Regions from separate parts of the Paenibacillus sp. 2TAB23 genome, predicted to be linked through region 1. Evidence: riboswitches for the same ligand, from Rfam matches in the RefSeq annotation. Region 1 holds a riboswitch; each other region holds the start of a gene.
What was found. Region 1 has a riboswitch for cyclic di-GMP ahead of AB4Z29_RS01360 (pyridoxal phosphate-dependent decarboxylase family protein). Riboswitches for the same ligand answer to the same signal wherever they lie in the genome.
Positions count from the first base shown of each region.

Region 2: linked by a shared signal. The riboswitch ahead of AB4Z29_RS13170 (methyl-accepting chemotaxis protein) and the one ahead of AB4Z29_RS01360 (pyridoxal phosphate-dependent decarboxylase family protein) in region 1 are both predicted to bind cyclic di-GMP.
Region 3: linked by a shared signal. The riboswitch ahead of AB4Z29_RS14305 (EAL domain-containing protein) and the one ahead of AB4Z29_RS01360 (pyridoxal phosphate-dependent decarboxylase family protein) in region 1 are both predicted to bind cyclic di-GMP.

Region 1 covers NZ_JBFRGD010000001.1:308,448-314,454, reverse strand. The annotation lists gene AB4Z29_RS01390 (histidine phosphatase family protein) at 1-49, shown strand, start outside; gene AB4Z29_RS01385 (hypothetical protein) at 170-433, shown strand; gene kduI (5-dehydro-4-deoxy-D-glucuronate isomerase) at 703-1,533, shown strand; gene AB4Z29_RS01375 (DeoR/GlpR family DNA-binding transcription regulator) at 1,559-2,353, shown strand; gene kduD (2-dehydro-3-deoxy-D-gluconate 5-dehydrogenase KduD) at 2,358-3,113, shown strand; gene AB4Z29_RS01365 (hypothetical protein) at 3,323-3,694, opposite strand; cyclic di-GMP riboswitch class I at 4,297-4,382, shown strand; gene AB4Z29_RS01360 (pyridoxal phosphate-dependent decarboxylase family protein) at 4,475-6,007, shown strand, end outside.
Region 2 covers NZ_JBFRGD010000007.1:256,425-262,431, reverse strand. The annotation lists gene AB4Z29_RS13185 (DUF6081 family protein) at 1-631, opposite strand, end outside; gene AB4Z29_RS13180 (prenyltransferase) at 661-1,572, opposite strand; gene AB4Z29_RS13175 (GH1 family beta-glucosidase) at 1,892-3,235, opposite strand; gene AB4Z29_RS13170 (methyl-accepting chemotaxis protein) at 3,427-5,184, opposite strand; cyclic di-GMP riboswitch class I at 5,269-5,353, opposite strand; gene AB4Z29_RS13165 (DUF1836 domain-containing protein) at 5,428-6,007, opposite strand, start outside.
Region 3 covers NZ_JBFRGD010000008.1:250,357-256,363, forward strand. The annotation lists gene AB4Z29_RS14305 (EAL domain-containing protein) at 1-1,083, opposite strand, end outside; cyclic di-GMP riboswitch class I at 1,166-1,251, opposite strand; gene AB4Z29_RS14310 (metallophosphoesterase) at 1,459-4,044, opposite strand; gene AB4Z29_RS14315 (class I SAM-dependent methyltransferase) at 4,050-5,315, opposite strand; gene AB4Z29_RS14320 (nucleotidyltransferase domain-containing protein) at 5,356-6,007, opposite strand, start outside.

The DNA.
Region 1 (6,007 bases):
TTCCTTCGAGGGTGAAAAGCTGATAGAGGTAAAAAGGATATGGAGTTAGCTGGTACAATAAATAAGACATAGAGGTGATAAGCATGTTCAATCCTAAGTTCTTCTTCTATTAGTTGTATCGGTATAATGGCTGAATGCCATAATCTAACCCGGTACGACGGGGATGAAGATGTTCGCAAGAGAAGACATATTGGTATGGGAAGCCGAGCAAAGCACGCAGCAGATTGGTGAGAAGAAGCACAAGAATCCAAGGGCCAGCAAAACCAAGGATTATCGTAAGGGCATTAAAAGTGTTCATTTTGGCAAAGAATGCACCGGGGCAAGGAGAGCTTATTCTCGCCTATATAGGACGCAAATGAAGCATTTAATGCGCAATGAAAAGTATGAGCTTCTGAATGGATATAAGCATACGGGCGGATGGCTTACCTGGTAACCCATATTCCTGGCTTAAAGCAATAGAGGGACTCACTTCTCCTATTGATGTAACTTAGCAAAAATACAAAAATCGGATAAAAGGCGGCCCGCAGCATGGGCCGCCTTTTATATAGAGTTTCAAATCGCTTCCAATCGAAATCATGCAAGTTTCAATTCAGTACTGTTTATGTTTGTAATTGTGTGATATTATAAAAACGAACATAAACAAACGTCAGTGCGGCTGGATGTAAGCGGCTGCACAATAAAACTATAGGAGGCTTTTATCCAATGGAAGTACGCCACACAACAAACCCTACCGATGTGAAGCAATATGATACGGAACGACTGCGCAGCGAATTTTTGATCGAGAGCCTGTTTGTACAGGATCAAATCAAGATGACATATACGCATTATGATCGCATGATCGTTGGCGGAGCAACACCTGTGAATGAGACGCTGGAGCTTGAGGATGCGGCAACGCTGAAAACGGAATATTTTTTGGAGCGCCGTGAGATTGGATTTCTGAACATTGGCGGCCCGGCTTCGATTTCCGTGGACGGTGAGGTTTACGAGCTGAGCAAGCTGGAAGTTCTTTACGTCGGGAAAGGCAAGCGCCAAGTGCTGCTTTCAAGCGTGGACAAAGCAAACCCAGCCAAGCTGTACTTCTGTTCGGCGCTCGCACACGCTGAGATTGCAACACGCAAAATGACGATGGAGGAAGCGAATCCGACTCATCTTGGCTCACAAGAAACGTCGAATGAGCGCGTGCTGTACAAATACATCCACGCAGACGGCATCCAAAGCTGTCAGTTGATGCTTGGCGTAACAAGCCTCAAAACGGGAAGCGTGTGGAACACGATGCCTTCACATGTGCATGATCGCCGCATGGAAGCTTACTTATACTTCGATATGAACGACGATGCACGCGTATTCCATATGATGGGCGAGCCTTCGCAGACGAGACATCTGGTCGTAGCGAATGAGCAAGCGATCATTTCTCCTCCATGGTCTATCCATTCAGGCGTAGGAACAAGCAATTACACGTTCTGCTGGTCGATGGCAGGCGAGAATTATACATTTACAGACATGGACGCCGTGCCTGCAAGCGAGCTAAAATAGAAGCATTCGCTACAGGAGGTGCACCATGCTTGCTGCTGAACGGCATCGGAAAATTATAGAGAAACTAGAGCAGCTTGGCGCAGTGAAAGTATCTGAGCTGAGCGAGCAATTTGGCGTGACGGAAAAAACGGTTCGGGAAGATCTGGAGAAGCTGGAGGAGAAGGGGCTGCTCAAACGTACGCATGGCGGGGCCGTGGTGGAGCAAGAGGGCGAGGACAGCCTCTATCCGCTCCAATTTCCTAACAGTAAGCACCAGCAGGAGAAGTCCGCCATTGCGGCGCTTGCCCTCTCTTGTATCGAGGAGAATGATATCATTGCCCTTGATGCGGGAAGCACGACGCTTGAGATGGCCAAGAAGCTCCCGAATGTGCCCGTTACCGTGCTGACGAATGACCTGCTTATTATCCGCGAGCTGACCTTAAAGGATCAGGTGAGATTGGTCATTCCCGGCGGCTACCGTCACAACAATCTGCTGATCGGAGCGGAGTCCCAGGAATGGATTAAAAGGCTCAATGTTCATAAGCTGTTTCTTTCGACGACAGGCATTCATCTGGAATATGGCTTGACGATATTTACAGAGGAATTGTCAAAGCTGAAGAAGCTGTACATGGACAATGCGAAGACCGTTTATTGCCTGGCTGACCATAGCAAATTCGATAAAGGCGCCTTGATAACATTTGCTGGCCTAGGCGAGATTGATTGCATCATCACAGATGAGGGGATCTCGCCCGAGGTTGCAGCCAAATATGAGGCCCTTCAGATACAAATGATGAAGGCGCCGCTTCCAGAGAGCGGAAAGCGTGCAAAAGGGAGGACATGAACCGATGGGTTTGTTTGATTTGAGCGGAAAAACGGCAGTCGTTACGGGAGCGGGACGCGGCCTCGGAGCAGCTATTGCACTTGGATTGGCGGAGGCAGGCGCTGACGTAGCGCTTGTGACTAACAGCACGCCTGCCGACAAAGCGGCGGAAGCAATTAGAGCTTTGGGGCGGAAAGCGATTACGATTCAGGCGGATATTTCTGACCGTACCAAGCTTGCTGGCATTATTGAGCGGACAGTGGACGAGCTGGGCAGAATCGATATCCTAGTGAATAACGCTGGCATTATTCGCCGGACGCCTGCTGCGGAGCACAGCTATGAGGATTGGCAGGCGGTACTCGACGTCAATTTAAATTCGGTATTTGTTTTATCGCAGCTTGCTGGAAAAAAAATGATCGAGCAAGGCTCCGGCAAAATCATTAATATCGCTTCGATGCTGTCCTATCAAGGCGGCATTAATGTGCCTGGCTATACATCAAGCAAGCATGCGGTAGCAGGGCTAACGAAGGCGCTGGCGAGCGAGTGGGCGAGCAAGGGCTTGCAGGTTAACGCAATCGCCCCAGGCTACATGAGCACGGATAACACCGAGGCGCTTCGCGAAGACCCGGTTCGCAGCGCTCAAATCCTGCAGCGTATTCCGGCTGGACGCTGGGGTACTTCAGAGGATTTAATCGGTCCAGCAGTATTTCTAGCGTCAGCGGCATCCGATTATATGAACGGCCATGTTCTAGCGGTGGATGGCGGATGGCTGGTTAGATAAGCTAAGCGTTAATAATAAGGCTCTCCCTACGGCAACTATAGGCCCACAATCTTTTGAAGGTGGCAGGCATCCGCCTAGCTACCTTTCTGCAAAAGCATTCGCACAAAAAAAGTTGGACGGAAAACATTGCGTTTTTCCGTCCAACTTTTTATTTTGGGGACGTATTGGACAGCCCCTTGTTTATCAAACAATTACAACATAATTACGTACTAGTCCGCTATATTGACGAGGTTGTCTTTAACGTGATAAATGACATAGTTATGATTCCATTGCCGCATGGTAACGATGGTTGATTCATTTCCCTTTTCAAAAAAATAATTAGCGCCTTCTTGCCTGACATAGGTCCAGCCCTTGCTACTCATTCGTTCTTTAAGAAGAAGCCCAACGGAACGATCCTCCGTTAAATAATTCCCTTTCTCGTCCATCAAGACTATTTGCTTATCTGTTGTGCCTAAAGTGTACATGAGCTTAATTTTATGGAATCCAATATTATTGATATAGGCAGCAGCGAATATAACGATAAGTACAACGATTCCAATAATTCCGAATACCGCGACTTTCCAAGGTCTCCTCAAAATCATATAAAATCAACTCCCATACAATATTGTGAAGGATTGGCGATTAGTGCGAAAGATACTATAGAATCAAATTTCGTTAAGTGTGCTATACGATCCGGCCATATAGATTTGGATGATGTTTTGTGGCGGGACAAAAGCGTCTCCATTCTCCATTTAAAAATGATACATCCTCTTGCACCGTATCCCATGACATGCAATCCGATAGCCTTCGAAGCGCCCTATTCAGCAAGCCATGCACGTTCATTTCCTCAATCTCTTCAGGAAATTTCTCTGCCACTTTTTCCCATGCCGTTTCGGATTCCATTTTTATTCCCGATCTTATCTTTGAGCTTAACTTAATGACATTGGATAATACTCTTCTTTTTTATGCGCTTTTTTATCGGTATACATATGTTTTTTTTGAAAATAAATAGACGGATCCGACTGAAAATACGTCAAAAAGCCGTATATTATCCTATCAATTGTGACGAAAAGATAAATTCTTGGCAAAATGGCTATTACTTTAGACTTATATATTTAAAAACATATTGATCTTAGAAATATGAAATAGTAGAATGTTCCTAGTAGCTGTAAATGATTTCTAATTAAAGTACAAATTCCTCCAAATTTCATACGGGCAAATCCATCGAAAGATGGTGGCGCAAAGCTATAGGGACTACTTCTTAAAAAGAAATGTCAGCCAGTTGCGAAGTATTAAGCAAAGGCATACCTATGAGAAAATATAGGTATGCCTTTTTTTATTCAGAGAGATAAATTCAAATGGTGGAGAGAGGTCATAACGTTATGCATAATCAATCAGATATTCGTCGTTTATTTCCAAGTGATGATGGCAACGCAGCTCAACGGAATCAAATGTTGGAATTAATGGGGCAGATCGTGAATGGCGTCGATGAGCTTAAAGATCCGAATTCCGTGTTCCTGAAGGGGGAAAAAGATAGAGGTCCGCTATTTTACAAGGAGCTGGCGGATGTTAGCCGAATTCCCCATAACGGAAGCCCGCTGGAAGAGGTTAACAAAGAGCTTCTTTCCTTGCTGCACGCACATCCTTATCATACCAAATATTTTCTAACCAATATTTTGCCTATGGCCAGTACCCCGGGCATACTCGGCATGCTTGCCGCATTTATGGTGAATGGCAATAATTTATGGGATGTGTATGGGCCGGCAGGCGCAGAAGCCGAAGTTAAGGTTGTTGCGATGATGTCGGATCTTGTCGGATATCAAACGGCAGAAAGCGGTGGATATACAACTTGGGGCGGCCAAGGCGCCATATTTACAGGCCTCAGGCTGGCGATTAATAAAGCAAGCTCATCAGCCGCGAAGTCCGGAGTGCCTCAGAACTTATATGCCTTCTGCTCGGAGGCCGCACATTACAGCCTTTATAAGTCGATGGAAGCAACGGGCCTCGGAAGCGATCACTTAGTCAAAATCCGTACGCATGAAGACAGCTCTATGGATATTGATGATTTGAAAGCGAAAATGGAACAGGTTATTGCGAAAGGCGGCATTCCGATATATGTCGTTGCAACTACGGGCACGACAGATGCAATGGGGATCGATAGCCTTGATGAAGTGTATAGAATGACAGAACGTTTAGCACAGGAGCACCGAATAAATCGGCCTCACATTCATGCCGACTCGGCTCTAGGCGGATTCTTCGCTTTCTTCAACAGCTATGATTTTGCTAATAATCCTTTGGGCATTGAAGGAGAAGCGCTCGCGGCTCTCAAAACCATTCAAGCCAAAATGATCCATTTGAACAAAGCGGATTCGCTTTGCTTCGACTTTCAAAAGCTCGGACAAACCCCTTATTCAACGAGCTTGTTTTTAGTGAAAAATGCTTCTGATTTAAAGCTTCTGGATTTGGATCCAGACGAGACACCTTATGTTGGACACCGAGGATATGGGCAATATCATACGAGTTACACGTTGGAATGCTCAAGAATGGGAAGCTCCATTAGCATATACAGCGCTTTGCTCGCGTTTGGCATTGAAGGCTATCAAAAGCTGCTGGCTCAATTCGTTGAAGTAAATGTCGCTTTCCGAAAAGCGCTGAAGCTGGAAATACCGGAAGCCATTATTGTAAATCCGCTTAATCCGGGCATCATCACCTTATTCCGGTTATATTCGGATGGGCAGAACGGTTATCCAAAAGAATATGCCGGTGCTTGCAGCTATGAGGAAGTAGACAGGGAAAACAAATTAAATGAAATTTTATTTGAGATTCTGGGAAGAGACCGGAGCGAAATGTTCTTCGGCGATACCAAAAAGCATCTTTACGTACAAACGACAGATGCTAAGCGAATTGCGCTGTAT
Region 2 (6,007 bases), on a different contig from region 1:
TAATGCCGAGAGCCACGGTGAATTGATTGAATTTAACCGGGACGTTTCTCTCTCTTCTGACTTCGTTTCCGTTAACGAAAAATACCACTTCATCCATCGAGCGATTGTAAGTGATTTTGTACACGTTGAATGCTTGCGCCTCAAAGTCTGTGTCTTCCTTGAACACGCAGAAATACTTCGTTTTATCGGTTTCAGGCACCTTGACGCCAGGAAAAGGAAGAACCGCATACACGCTAGCGTACTTATCGTTCCCGGCAAAAAAATCGAGTGCCCCGCCTGTCGTGAAGTCGAGCAAATTCAATGAGACGAACCCGTCATATAAATCATTTGGCGCCGTCTGCTGCGAACGTGCGCGGATTTGAAGCTCGAAGCTGATGATTCCTGATTCGGGAACGAGAACAGGTTCTGCGGAATAATACATATGCTTCGCATTGTCCAGAATTTGAATTTGATCATTCGAGCGGCTAAGCGGCGCGCGCACGTAAAGCATGCCGTTGCGTACGATAATGACCGCATTCGGCTCGCGGTATTGCCAGAAGCTTCCGTCCTGTAGAGGGAAACCGCCGATTTTCCAAACCTCGCCTTCATTCAATATCGTATGGAAATCACCTAACGTCCATTGCTTATCCATCTTATCTACCCGCCTTCTAAGTTGATTGCTTACACGAGTCCTTGAATCCATAAAGCAGCTATCAGTAAGGTTCCGCAGCGAATCGTCGCTTTCACCGAAGCGCCCATTAACGGCACGTATGCCGCTGAATCATTACGCGTCGAAAGCCGCCCATATACGCGGTACAGCGGAATGGCTGTCGGCAAAGCGAGCAAAGCATATACCGGCAGCGCGTCCAATGCCACGCATACAACGAGAGTGAAATAAGCCAGCGCCAGCAAAACGCGCGAAAACAGCAATGCCCTGCGCTCCCCCCATACAACGACTAACGTCCGTTTGCCGGCTTGCTTGTCCGCTTGCCAATGCAAAAAATGATGGTTGAACAAAATGAGAGTCGTGAGCAAACCAATCGGCAATGAAAGCAGCAATGCGCGGTAATCAAGCTGTGAGGTTTGTACGAAATATGCGCCAACGACAGGCAGAATCCCGAATGAGATTAGAATCGCAAGCTCGCTGTAGCCTTTGCCGCGGTAACCGAACTGGATTGGCGGCGCCACATAGAAATAAGCGATTAACGTGCCTAGAATGCCGAACACTAGCGCAAGCCAGCCGCTTAACACACTCAAGATAACCCCGCATATCGCTGCAATGCCGAACAAGCCCCACGTCACTGCGGCAAATGCGCGAATGCTCCAGGTTCCCTTCGTCAAATACCCCGAATTGGTCGGAATGACGCCATCCGTTGTTTGAGCAGCCGTATCTGTACCGTTATAATAATCCCATAAATCATTAATCATATTAGAAAATAAATGCGCCGCTCCTGCGCCAATCATCGTAATGACGAACAAGAATGGATGGAAAACGCCGTTCCAAACATAGGCGCCGAGTGCGCCTAGCGCTACCGGAATAAGCATCACAGGCAGCACCCTCACTCTGGATGCTTTCAGAAATTGGTTAAACATGGATGTAGTCACTGCTCCCTTTGATGTCGATGGTTCAATTGAACCACTTCTATTTGCTGTAAGTCAACAATTGGATTAGGAGCGGCTCCGCTTTGGGCTTGCTTTTGCAAGCCGCTGTTTGCATACTGTTTGCATTCTGTTTGCATTCTGTTTGCATTCTGTTTGCATTCTGTTTGCATTCTGTTTCCGACTATGTATCTGCTCTCTGCCACTCCTTCATTTCGGCGCATGGCATGCTTATCCTTCTTTTCCAGCACAAAGAAGCAGGCAGAGTCCCCTTGCTCGAGCTCTGCCTGCTTTATACGGCCTGTCCTGACGATTAAATCTCTAACTGGTTGGCAGCCACAAGCTGGTTATACCAATGATAGCTTGCCTTTGGCGTTCTCTCCAGCGTCTCGAAGTTGACATGAACAAGCCCGAATGGCTTGGAATAACCAAAGGCCCATTCGAAGTTGTCCATCAATGACCACACCATGTAACCTTTGACGGGAACGCCAGACTCAATTGCGCGGTGCAGAGCCATAATGTGATCGCGTAGGAAGCTGATTCTCGCTTCGTCATTGATTTTCCCATCTTGCAGTTCTGCCTCATAGCAAGCGCCATTCTCAGTAATATAGATTGGAATTTGACCATAGGTTTCATTGATCCAAGTCAGCACATGGTAGAACCCGTCAGCATATATGTTCCAGTCAAAATCGGTTTTGGCAAAGCTTGAACTGATTTCTTCGCTGTCATACAAATCATTGCCTGCCGCATGACGAATCAAGCTGCCCGTATAATAATTGATGCCTAAGAAATCGATAGGCTGCGAAATAATAGCCATATCCCCAGGTTCAACCTTCACCTTGAAGCCCTTGCTCTCATACCAATCCGTCAATAGCTTCGGGTACTCCCCCTTCAACACAGGTGAAAGAAACCATTCATTGAAAGAACCGTTGCGTAGCTGAGCAGCCTTCACATCCTCTGGGGAAGAACTGTAGGCCGTTCTCCATTCCGTATTCGGCGCGTAACCAATCTCGCCTTCGATGCCAAGCTCACGGAATCGCTTAACGGTTAAGCCGTGTGCGACTAGAATATGGTGAGCGACATCAAGGGCAGCCTGCATATCCTGCTTGCCTGGCGCATGCGCACCTAGGTAGTTGGATAATATGGAAATACACCAAGGCTCGTTAAGCGTAATCCATCTTTTTACCTTGCCGTTAAATTTACGGAATACCGTTTCTGCATATTGGACAAAAGCATCCATTGTCGCGCGGTTTTCCCATCCGCCCTCATCCTGAAGCGTCTGAGGCAAATCCCAGTGGTATAGCGTTACAAATGGTTCAATGCCATTCGCAATAAGCTTGTCGATCAGCTCCTCGTAGTAATCAAGGCCTGTCGGATTAACAGCTCCTCTGCCTTGAGGGATAACGCGCGGCCAAGCTATCGAGAACCGATAGACAGAAACGCCAAGCTCCTTCAGCAGTCGGATGTCATCATCTACGCGGTGATAACTGTCGCATGCCACATCGCCGTTGTCTCCATTAAGCACCTTGCCCGGTGTTTTCGCGAACGTGTCCCATATGCTGGCACTCCGTCCATCCTCATCAAACGCGCCTTCGATTTGGTACGCAGCAGTTGCCGTTCCCCATTTAAAATCTTTTGGAAATTGTACAGTCGTCATTCTCCACTACCTCCAGCTGTTTTCTATCTATCATAGCGGTACAACGGTTTATTATACTGCTCGTACAATGACTATCCTAACGCCCTTGTGACTTTTTTATGACAAACCGATAGGCCATCTAACGTCAAGCTTGAAAAAAAAGAACGCTTCAGCATATCGCTGAAGCGCCTGTGATTGATATGTCCTTCCTTTTAAAGCTTGAATACAGAAGCCTTTTCTTTCAGCTCATGCGAGGAGCCGGTCAGCTTCTCTGCAAGACTGCGAAGCTCATCAGAAATATCGTTTTGCTTCACGGACAGCTCGCTCATATGCTCCATTTTCCCATTTACGTCCGTGGATGTGTTCAGCAGCTTGTCAACAGCAGATACGATATGCGTCATTCCTGCTGTTATCTCGCTTATTGCCGTTGAAATCTCGCTCATCTGGTCAGACAATACGCTGCTTTGCGATTCCAAAGCTTGGAACGTGCCGCTTGCCGTCTCCGATGCTTGTCTTGTCGACTGAATGACATTCGCAAAGCTTCCGATCGTTCTGCTGCTAGAGGCAACATCGCTTTGGATAAGTGTCAATTCCTTTGTAATTTGCTTGGATATGGTATCCGTCTGGCTTGACAGCTTCCTAATTTCCTCCGCCACAACTGCAAAGCCGCGTCCGTGCTCCCCAGCTCTTGCGGATTCTATAGATGCGTTAAGCGACAACAGATTCGTCTGCGTATTCAAATCCTGAATGCCGTTCAAAAACTTGGAAACATTGTTGTATCGGCCATTCATCGCTTCAAAAGCCTCCGTCAGCTTCGCGAATTGCTCAACGGTTTCGTTAACCATGACGACAACGCCTGCCATTTGCTGGGAGCCGCTCTGGGACGACTGCTTCATTTGACGCATGTCATTGTTTATGTACTCGCTGGAAGCAGCGATTTGCTGGGAGCTTGCGGATATTTGCTCCGTTACCGCCGAAATTGAAGAAGCATCATCATATTGCGACAGCAGTGCTTCACGACCCAGGTCAACCTGGCCTTTCACATCCTCGGAAGCTTGGCGGTTGCTTCCAATCATCGTATCCATGTTGCGCGATACGTGAAGAACAGACTCGCTGACGTTAAGCGTGGCCTTAATCGTGTCTCTTAAATTGTCGCCCATTGCGGCTAGCGCCTGATCAATTTCACCGAATTCATCAGAGCGGGCCAGCTTCTCCTGACTCGTGAAATCATTGCTGCCATATGCGCGGATGCGCCTTGTAATGCCGGTAAGGCCCGTTTTAATCGATTGCGTAACGCCGTAAATCATAATAGCTGGCAATACAGCAAGCAGAATGACATTAATAAGCACGATGATATTAGCGCTCGATACATCACGATTCAGATTGTTTTGGGTCGTTTCTGCGTCATGAGTTAGCCGCTCATGCATGGTATCGTTCGAATAGCTGAGTATTACAGTGTATACGCTGATTAGATTGCTGATGCGCAAGGACTTCTCTTCAGCTGTTAAACCCGATACATCGGTATTGGTTTGATTGAGATTATCAAGTGCGAGGCGAAGAACGCCTATCTGATTGGCATAAAGCTGTCCGCCTTCTTTGGCGGGAGGATATTTCTTGTCCATTTCGATCAGCTGCTTGTCAAGCTCATCGATATTGGCAGGGAGGGTTTCCAAATCTTTCATAATTGCTGAAGCATCGCTCTTCCCATTCTCGATCGCATCCACCATAAGCAGCATGGCTTTCAGCAATTTGTTGGAAATACCTTGATAGTTCCGTTCAGCACGTGATAAATGATCCGAATCTTCAACTGATCCTGCAACTGATACATTCTGAACATAAATAAATGCGCCTGCTCCTAAATTAAACAGTGTGATGATTGCCGTAATAAGAAATAACTTGGTCGTAATTTTCCTCATGTTCATTTTCTTCGACAGTATGCTCGCTCTCTTCAACCAATCCTTCAACACCATTCCAATTTCTCTCCTCTGTCCCTCTGAAAAAACAAAAAAGCTATCCAGCCACAGGAGGCGGACAGCTTCTTAGCTCTATATCCTTCCGGCGGTCTGGCGACCTTAGCACAAGTGCTTTAGGCCCATAACTTTGCGTCCTAGCCTTTCGGCAAGTTTGCCATTTTCAGATTGTCTATGTTTGTATTTACAACATAATCCAGTATAGGACAATAAAGAGTTTCTGTATATCCCTATAGAACTATTTTATTCGGGACTTAGAAACAAAGTCGCATTGCAATAACGCCTGGAGAGGGAATGAAAGTAGGACGTTTGTATGGATATGACAGCAATGAGCAAAATATTGCGCACAGCTTCCCATTGATTGTCCGTTAAATTAGGTAATTGGTTCGCGAACTGATTGGCTGACGAGCGAATGGCTTCCTCAGTCAAAATATCTTGATGCGGATTTTCCTTCAAATGTCCGGAAATATCGAGCAGCTGATCATTGTTTGCATCCAGTTCTTCAAACATACTCGTATACGATGCATATAATTGAATAGGACCGACCAAATCGGCCTTCTCATCCTCTGGTTTTTTAAAAACGATCTCAAATAGCTTGCGTATGGATTCAAAATCAAGATTTGACTTTAAATCATCAATAATGAACAATAACGCAGCCTGATTGAGCGAATATTTTTTACCCGCCTTCGGGCAATCGAAATAAGGCTTAAAATCGCGCTTTACCCAATTTTGCATGGACGTTATCGACAGATTTGAATATTCGATCAGCTGACCGAGCGCAGCAATTTCATGTAGCGAGAAACCTTTGAGCTCATTGCCTTTA
Region 3 (6,007 bases), on a different contig from region 1:
TTTTTCCTCCGAATGGGACACACGGTTATAATGCACCTCGCAGTCTATAACGGTTCCGTCCTTCTTTAGCGCCCGGTGCCGAAAGTTTGCAATGGATTGTCCTTCAGCAAGCTGCATGACTCTGCTGATCACAGATTCACGCTCATCCGGATGAATCACCTTTTCCACCTCAAGGCCGACTAAAGTGTCATATCCCAGCATCTGGTTCAGCTGTTCGTTCGCATACGCAAAGCTAACCTCATGCGCAACAAAGATGCCTACAATGGACTGCTCCAGTATACTCTGATACTTAAGCTCTGCGTCAGACAACGATCTTTCAATTACTTTTTTTTGCGTTATATCCTTAGCTATGCCATAAATGCCGATCAGCTCTCCGTCGACGATTATCGGAATATTCGTCACATTTACTTCGATTAATTCACCCTTTTCGGTTATGCCGGTTGTATCGTAGTTTTGGGGAGTAAGCGTTCTCATCGTTTCCTCGAAATGCCAAATCGTCTTCTCCAGACTGCTCGCTTCCACGAAACGGTGGAACCCCCCCTGTAGAACCTCAGCTCTCGAACAATTGAACATGAGCTCAAGAGCGCCGTTGCAGGACAGGAACTGTCCCTTTAAATCAAATGAAAATATCGCATCCGGATTGTTATCGAATATAGACTTATAATACTGCTTCTCCACGTTCAGCTCATGCTGCAGCTTCATATTATCTGTTACATCCTGAATGGTTCCTACTGTTAATTTAAGGTCCTGGGCTTCATCCCCTATGAATGTAAGCGTCTCAATAATATGCCGTACCTCGCCGCTAGGTCGAATGATGCGGTACTCTTGAACGCTCTCTGTCTTTGTATCAAACGCTTCATAGAGGGTTCGTTCCACGCGCTCCCGATCCTCCGGATACACCCGCTTAAAAAAATCTTCCTGCGTCATTGAAAATTCGCTATCCAACCCGAATATGTCAAACATAAAGCTCGACCATGATGCCTGTTTGCTGGCATGGTCGTACTCCCAGTATCCTAGATTCGCTGCTTTTTGAACGGCATCAAAGCTGCTGCTGCTATTAAATCGTATGATAGTGAATGCCATAGCTAAATATCCCTTCCTATGTATAACGTTTGCGGTAACCTGATGTGCAGGAAGAGGATTTATTCATATAATCGCTATTCCCTTTGGCAACCCAGCCACCTTTGGACATTTCCTTTAGGTCTGTTGGCTTTGCGTCATTGCCTTTCAGCAACTTTGCTATTATCTAGGACTTTCTACTTATATGATTATTTCATACAAATCCGATATATGCCATATCAATTAGGCATAAATATTTATGATTCCATAAGGTGAAACGACTATCGCCGTCTATTCGCGGCGCGGCGCGTTTCATTGCGAGAAATATAGAGTAGGCAGCCTAAGGATATCCTTTCCTATATTTTAAAAAAACCTCCCTTGATTGGGAGGCTCATCACGTTATAGACGCGGATCGATTTCCTTTTCTTTCGCTACCTCGAACAAGAGATTGGCGACTGCAGCCCGGTACGGCTCATGGTCTGGCGCGATGTCTGAGAAGGGAACAGCCAGCATGCGCTGTCCAAGCCGGTACTCATTCAAAGAAGTGCGAAGCTTCATCGCAATGCTCTTCTGTTTAATCAGCTTGCTGTATTTATGAGGGAAGCGATAATCATAGCCGTAGATGATCGACATATAGTCTTTATTGCGTACCTTCATATAAGGGACCGTATAAGGGATCGGAAGCTCCGGCTTAATGACGACGCCCTCCATATGACTCTCAACCGTCAACGTGCGGAAATATTGGTCAGCCTGCTCGTAGCAGTCCGGATCGGCCAGCGTAATCGAAATGTATGGATCGTCCGAGAGGAACCGGTACATCTCTGAGATAGGCCAGTCCGGAAGCGTCTCGCTGCCGTCTGCATGGATGAATTTGAGCACGGCAAACGGTTTGTATTCAAGCTCGCCACTCTCCGCATACAGCTCCAGCTGTTTCTTGTAAGTTTCGTGGGCGCTCAGATGCTCGTCCAGCGGAACATACTTCTCCAACATCTCATGAACGTGCTTGTAGTTCTGATAGACGTGCAGCCCGTACTTCTCATTTAGCGCCGCTTTGGCGAGATGGTGCTGATCCTTCTCGAAGCCGCTTTCTTTGTAGTCGGAAGCCAGCTTTGTGAATGCTTCCTCGAAGCCATTCGCCTTTAAGAAGGAGAGCTCGGTCTCAAGCGCTTTCTCAATCGGTTTGAATTGCTTCTCGATGAGCCCTTCGCCGAGCGCTTGCCAAGGCAGCAGCTCACCATCCAGCAGCAGCAGCGTGATCTCGTTCTCCATCATATAGCTTCCGAATCGCTCAAGCAGCTTGCCATATACCGCCGCCAAGTCCAGCTTGCTTATTTTGTAGCCATTTCGGCTCACTGCATAGCAATGCTCGGTATCCGCATGCAGATAGATATTGCAGCGTGATCCCATATACTTCGGCTGCAGAACAACTTCTTGGGCACCCCGCTCCTTGAAATAATCCAAGCCCTTGCGCAGCGACTCGAGCTCCTGAGCGGCTTCATCCTTGTCGGCTGGCGCCATAGTTCCGGATATAAAGTTGATTTTGTTGCCGGAGCAATAGGTCAGCCTGCGAACCTCCTCCTCGCCGAGCTCGTGCAGAGAAACTTTGCGGTCCTCCTTAAAGAGCGTCGGCAGCTCATCCATCATACTGGAATGGGCAGATTTCTGTGATTTGAAATAAGGCTTCCCAGAAAACGTAACCGATGTAAGCTGGTTCCCGTGTACCGCTCCGGAATCGAGGTGGATTTTGTTTTTTAGCCGGAACGTATTTTTGGCTGCGATATGTCCAAAAACATGATAAGGCTGGTTAGCCGCCGCGTCGCGCTTCAGGAAATGAAGCTGCTCCTCAAGCGGCGCAGAACGGTCGATCCGAAAGTTCCGCTGATGCCTGACGGAGTTCGCATCCAGCTTCCCAATGTATTTGTTCTCGCATGGCGCATGCGTTACATAGTAGGAAGGGCCGTTTATGCCTATCATTCGATAAAAGGGCTGCGACAGCGCTGTAAGCTCATTAAATCGCGCGAGCAGCTGTTCATCAGCCTTCAGCACCTCGGTAGAGTCGAAGTACGCGTGCAGCAGCTCCTCCTCGACTCCCTTTATTTCGCCACGCAAATACTTGTATACAAAATTCTCGTGGTTGCCCATTACGAACAGAAACCGTTCTTTGTTCACATATAGGAAATCGATGATTGCTCTCGTTTGGTTCCCTTTGTCAATCCAGTCGCCGACCAGCAGTATTTTCGTTCCGCCTGCTCTTCCCGTTTCAATTAAACGGTCCCCGTCATATTGAAAGCCGTAGCTTATAAGCAGCGCTTTCAGCTCATCCACGCATTCGTGGACATCGCCTACGATAATCATTTTTTGATCAAGAGGGAGAATCGTGGACAAATAGTCATTCGTGTCCTCGATTACAACCTTATAATCCGCATTCGCAGTGCCTTCGCCTGGAAGAAAGAAGTCCTTGGCGCGAACCTTATGAATTCGGGCGTACTTCTCCCGTGACAGCGAACCGAGCACCTCCTTGCGCAGACGGTTGATATGGCTCGTTATCAGCTTCTTCGAGCGATCCGAGGCATAATAATCATCCCGTTTCCGGTAGTCGAATAGAATAACCTCCAGATTGTAGTTGTTTTCCTTCGCAACTTCCCTTACTCTGGCACGGAAATCCTCTGCCAATCCCGTCGTATCGACCACAACAAATTCCGCGTTGATCGGAAAGCTCGTCACGAGGCGCAGCTTCTCGAACAGCAGCCTAAAGGCTTGGTCGCTCGCCTCAAGCATCACTTGATCGTATTTATCGTAATCCGCGCCCAGCAGCTCCTGACGCAAGCTGTCCGAGGAAATATATTGCACATTGGCGTTTACGCCTTTATGCTCATCGCGGAACCGCAATTGCGGCATCAATACTTCTTTCGCAAACGTCGTTTTACCGCATTCCGTTGAGCCAATCATCATAAAAATCGTATGGATTTTCGTTTTAATTTCCATCTCTGCTACTCCCTCCTTCTTTCCAGAATTGCACCCTGCGTCGTTTGCACGCCGTTCACGCCATCCCCGATTGCGATAAAATGGCAATCCACATTCTGTTCTTTAACCGCATCGAGCAGCCACGCTTGGAACGCTGGACGGCCAAGCTCCCATTTATGATCATCATGCCGGAAATCGCTTAGCTCGTAATAAGCGTTGAATTCCGCATTGGGAGTCGTCAGTACGAAACGGTCAAAGTCGACGCTCTCGCAAATTTGCCGAATAAGCGCTCCGGCTTCATCCAAGCTCATATGCTCAATGACCTCGGTTAGAACCACATCCAGCTGCTCGCCGTTATAAGCATCAAGAAAGCGGTGAATAGACGGGAACGTGACAATGTTGTCCAGCTCCTTTGCCTTCGCTTTGCGCTGGACGATCTCGAGCAGCGGCTCTTCAATGTCGATGGCGTAATAGCTGGCCTCCGTCTTCGCCGCAAACGGAATGGCATAGAAGCCTTCGCCGCAGCCGACGTCGAGAATCGACTTGTCGAACGGAAGCACGCTTCCGATATAGCTTCTCCGCTGCTGTGCTGTCCCGCCGAAAGCCAGCTGTATCGCATAGCGGTCCGTTTTCTCCAGCTCCGCTTTGTATTTCTTGAACCGATCCCGCGATGCCAAGAAATGACGGGCAAACAAGCTGCGAATGTAAAAAGGCGCATCGATAATTTGAATGCTTTTCACATATTTGACGAGAATATCATCGGAAATATCGATGTACTCCTCGCTGAACATCGATAGAAACAAGCAAAGGACGCTGACGACATGCATCAGTTCGTAGAGCGATCTGCTCGTCTTAATGGTTAGCGAGTAGCTTTTGCTTGCCAGGTGCTCCACTTCAAACGAATAGTCCGGCAAATGCCGCTCAAAAAAATCAATATAGCGAAGCAGCTGGATATGAATCATATTGATATGGAACGTATGCTCATACTGCTCTGTATCGTTCGTATGCTGTGCCTTGAGCGGCGACGCAAAAAACTCATTGATTGCTCCAAGTACGAATAGCGGCGTATTATACCTGGACACATTGAGGTATTCGAATTGATCCTCTCTATGCTGCTTGTAAGAAACCTCATTGTCAGCGTCCTTGAAATACACGTTAAACGTTGCTTCATCCGTATACCAGCCGTATGCCATTCCTTTGCGAACGGCGCGAAGCAGCATGCCGGAATGCGGATTCTTTCGAATGACGAACGAAAAGTTCGGATTCGTTGATTTCAATTGCACGATTGCCATTGTGACCTTCCTCTTGCCTATAAAATAACTGCCTTAATCATTAACGCCATACCTCGTCCAATGCGCTGCGGAACAAATCATCCAGCCGTTCATCTCGCGCACCTTCGCCTTGCTTTAGCTGCGGGGCGAATCGCTCGTAATAGGCGATGCGTTCTTCCAAATATGCATTGATTGGATGCAGGCGCGGCTCATAATCCAGCTCCTCGCCAGCCTTTTTGCGACGCAACAGCTGCTCGACCGTGAACCACAGCTCGCTTCCTCTCGGAATAAGCGCCTGGGCCAATTCGTCGAACGCGATCGGCGGCATCGATTGATACGTTTCGATCCAGCCGCAGGCTAAAATGGGCCGAAGCACATAAAAATATTTCTTGATCTTAACTTGCTCCCCCTGTAGATAATCCCTATAGTTGCCCTTCGCCATATTAAGGTAATGATATAAACATGACTTTGGCGAGAAGGTCAACGGCGAGATGCCCCGCAGCTGCTCAGCAACCGTATATTTCGTGTAATAAGGAATCGGTGACTGCAGCCATTCCATGAGCGGCGGGTTCGATTTGCGGAACAAGTTCAGCGCCTTTCTGAGGTCCCAACCGTTGATATCCAGCATGTCGCTGATTGGCCGCTCAATGACGTCTCTTTTATCAAAAATCGATAAATACCATTCGACCGGTCTTACATAAATAAACCGGACA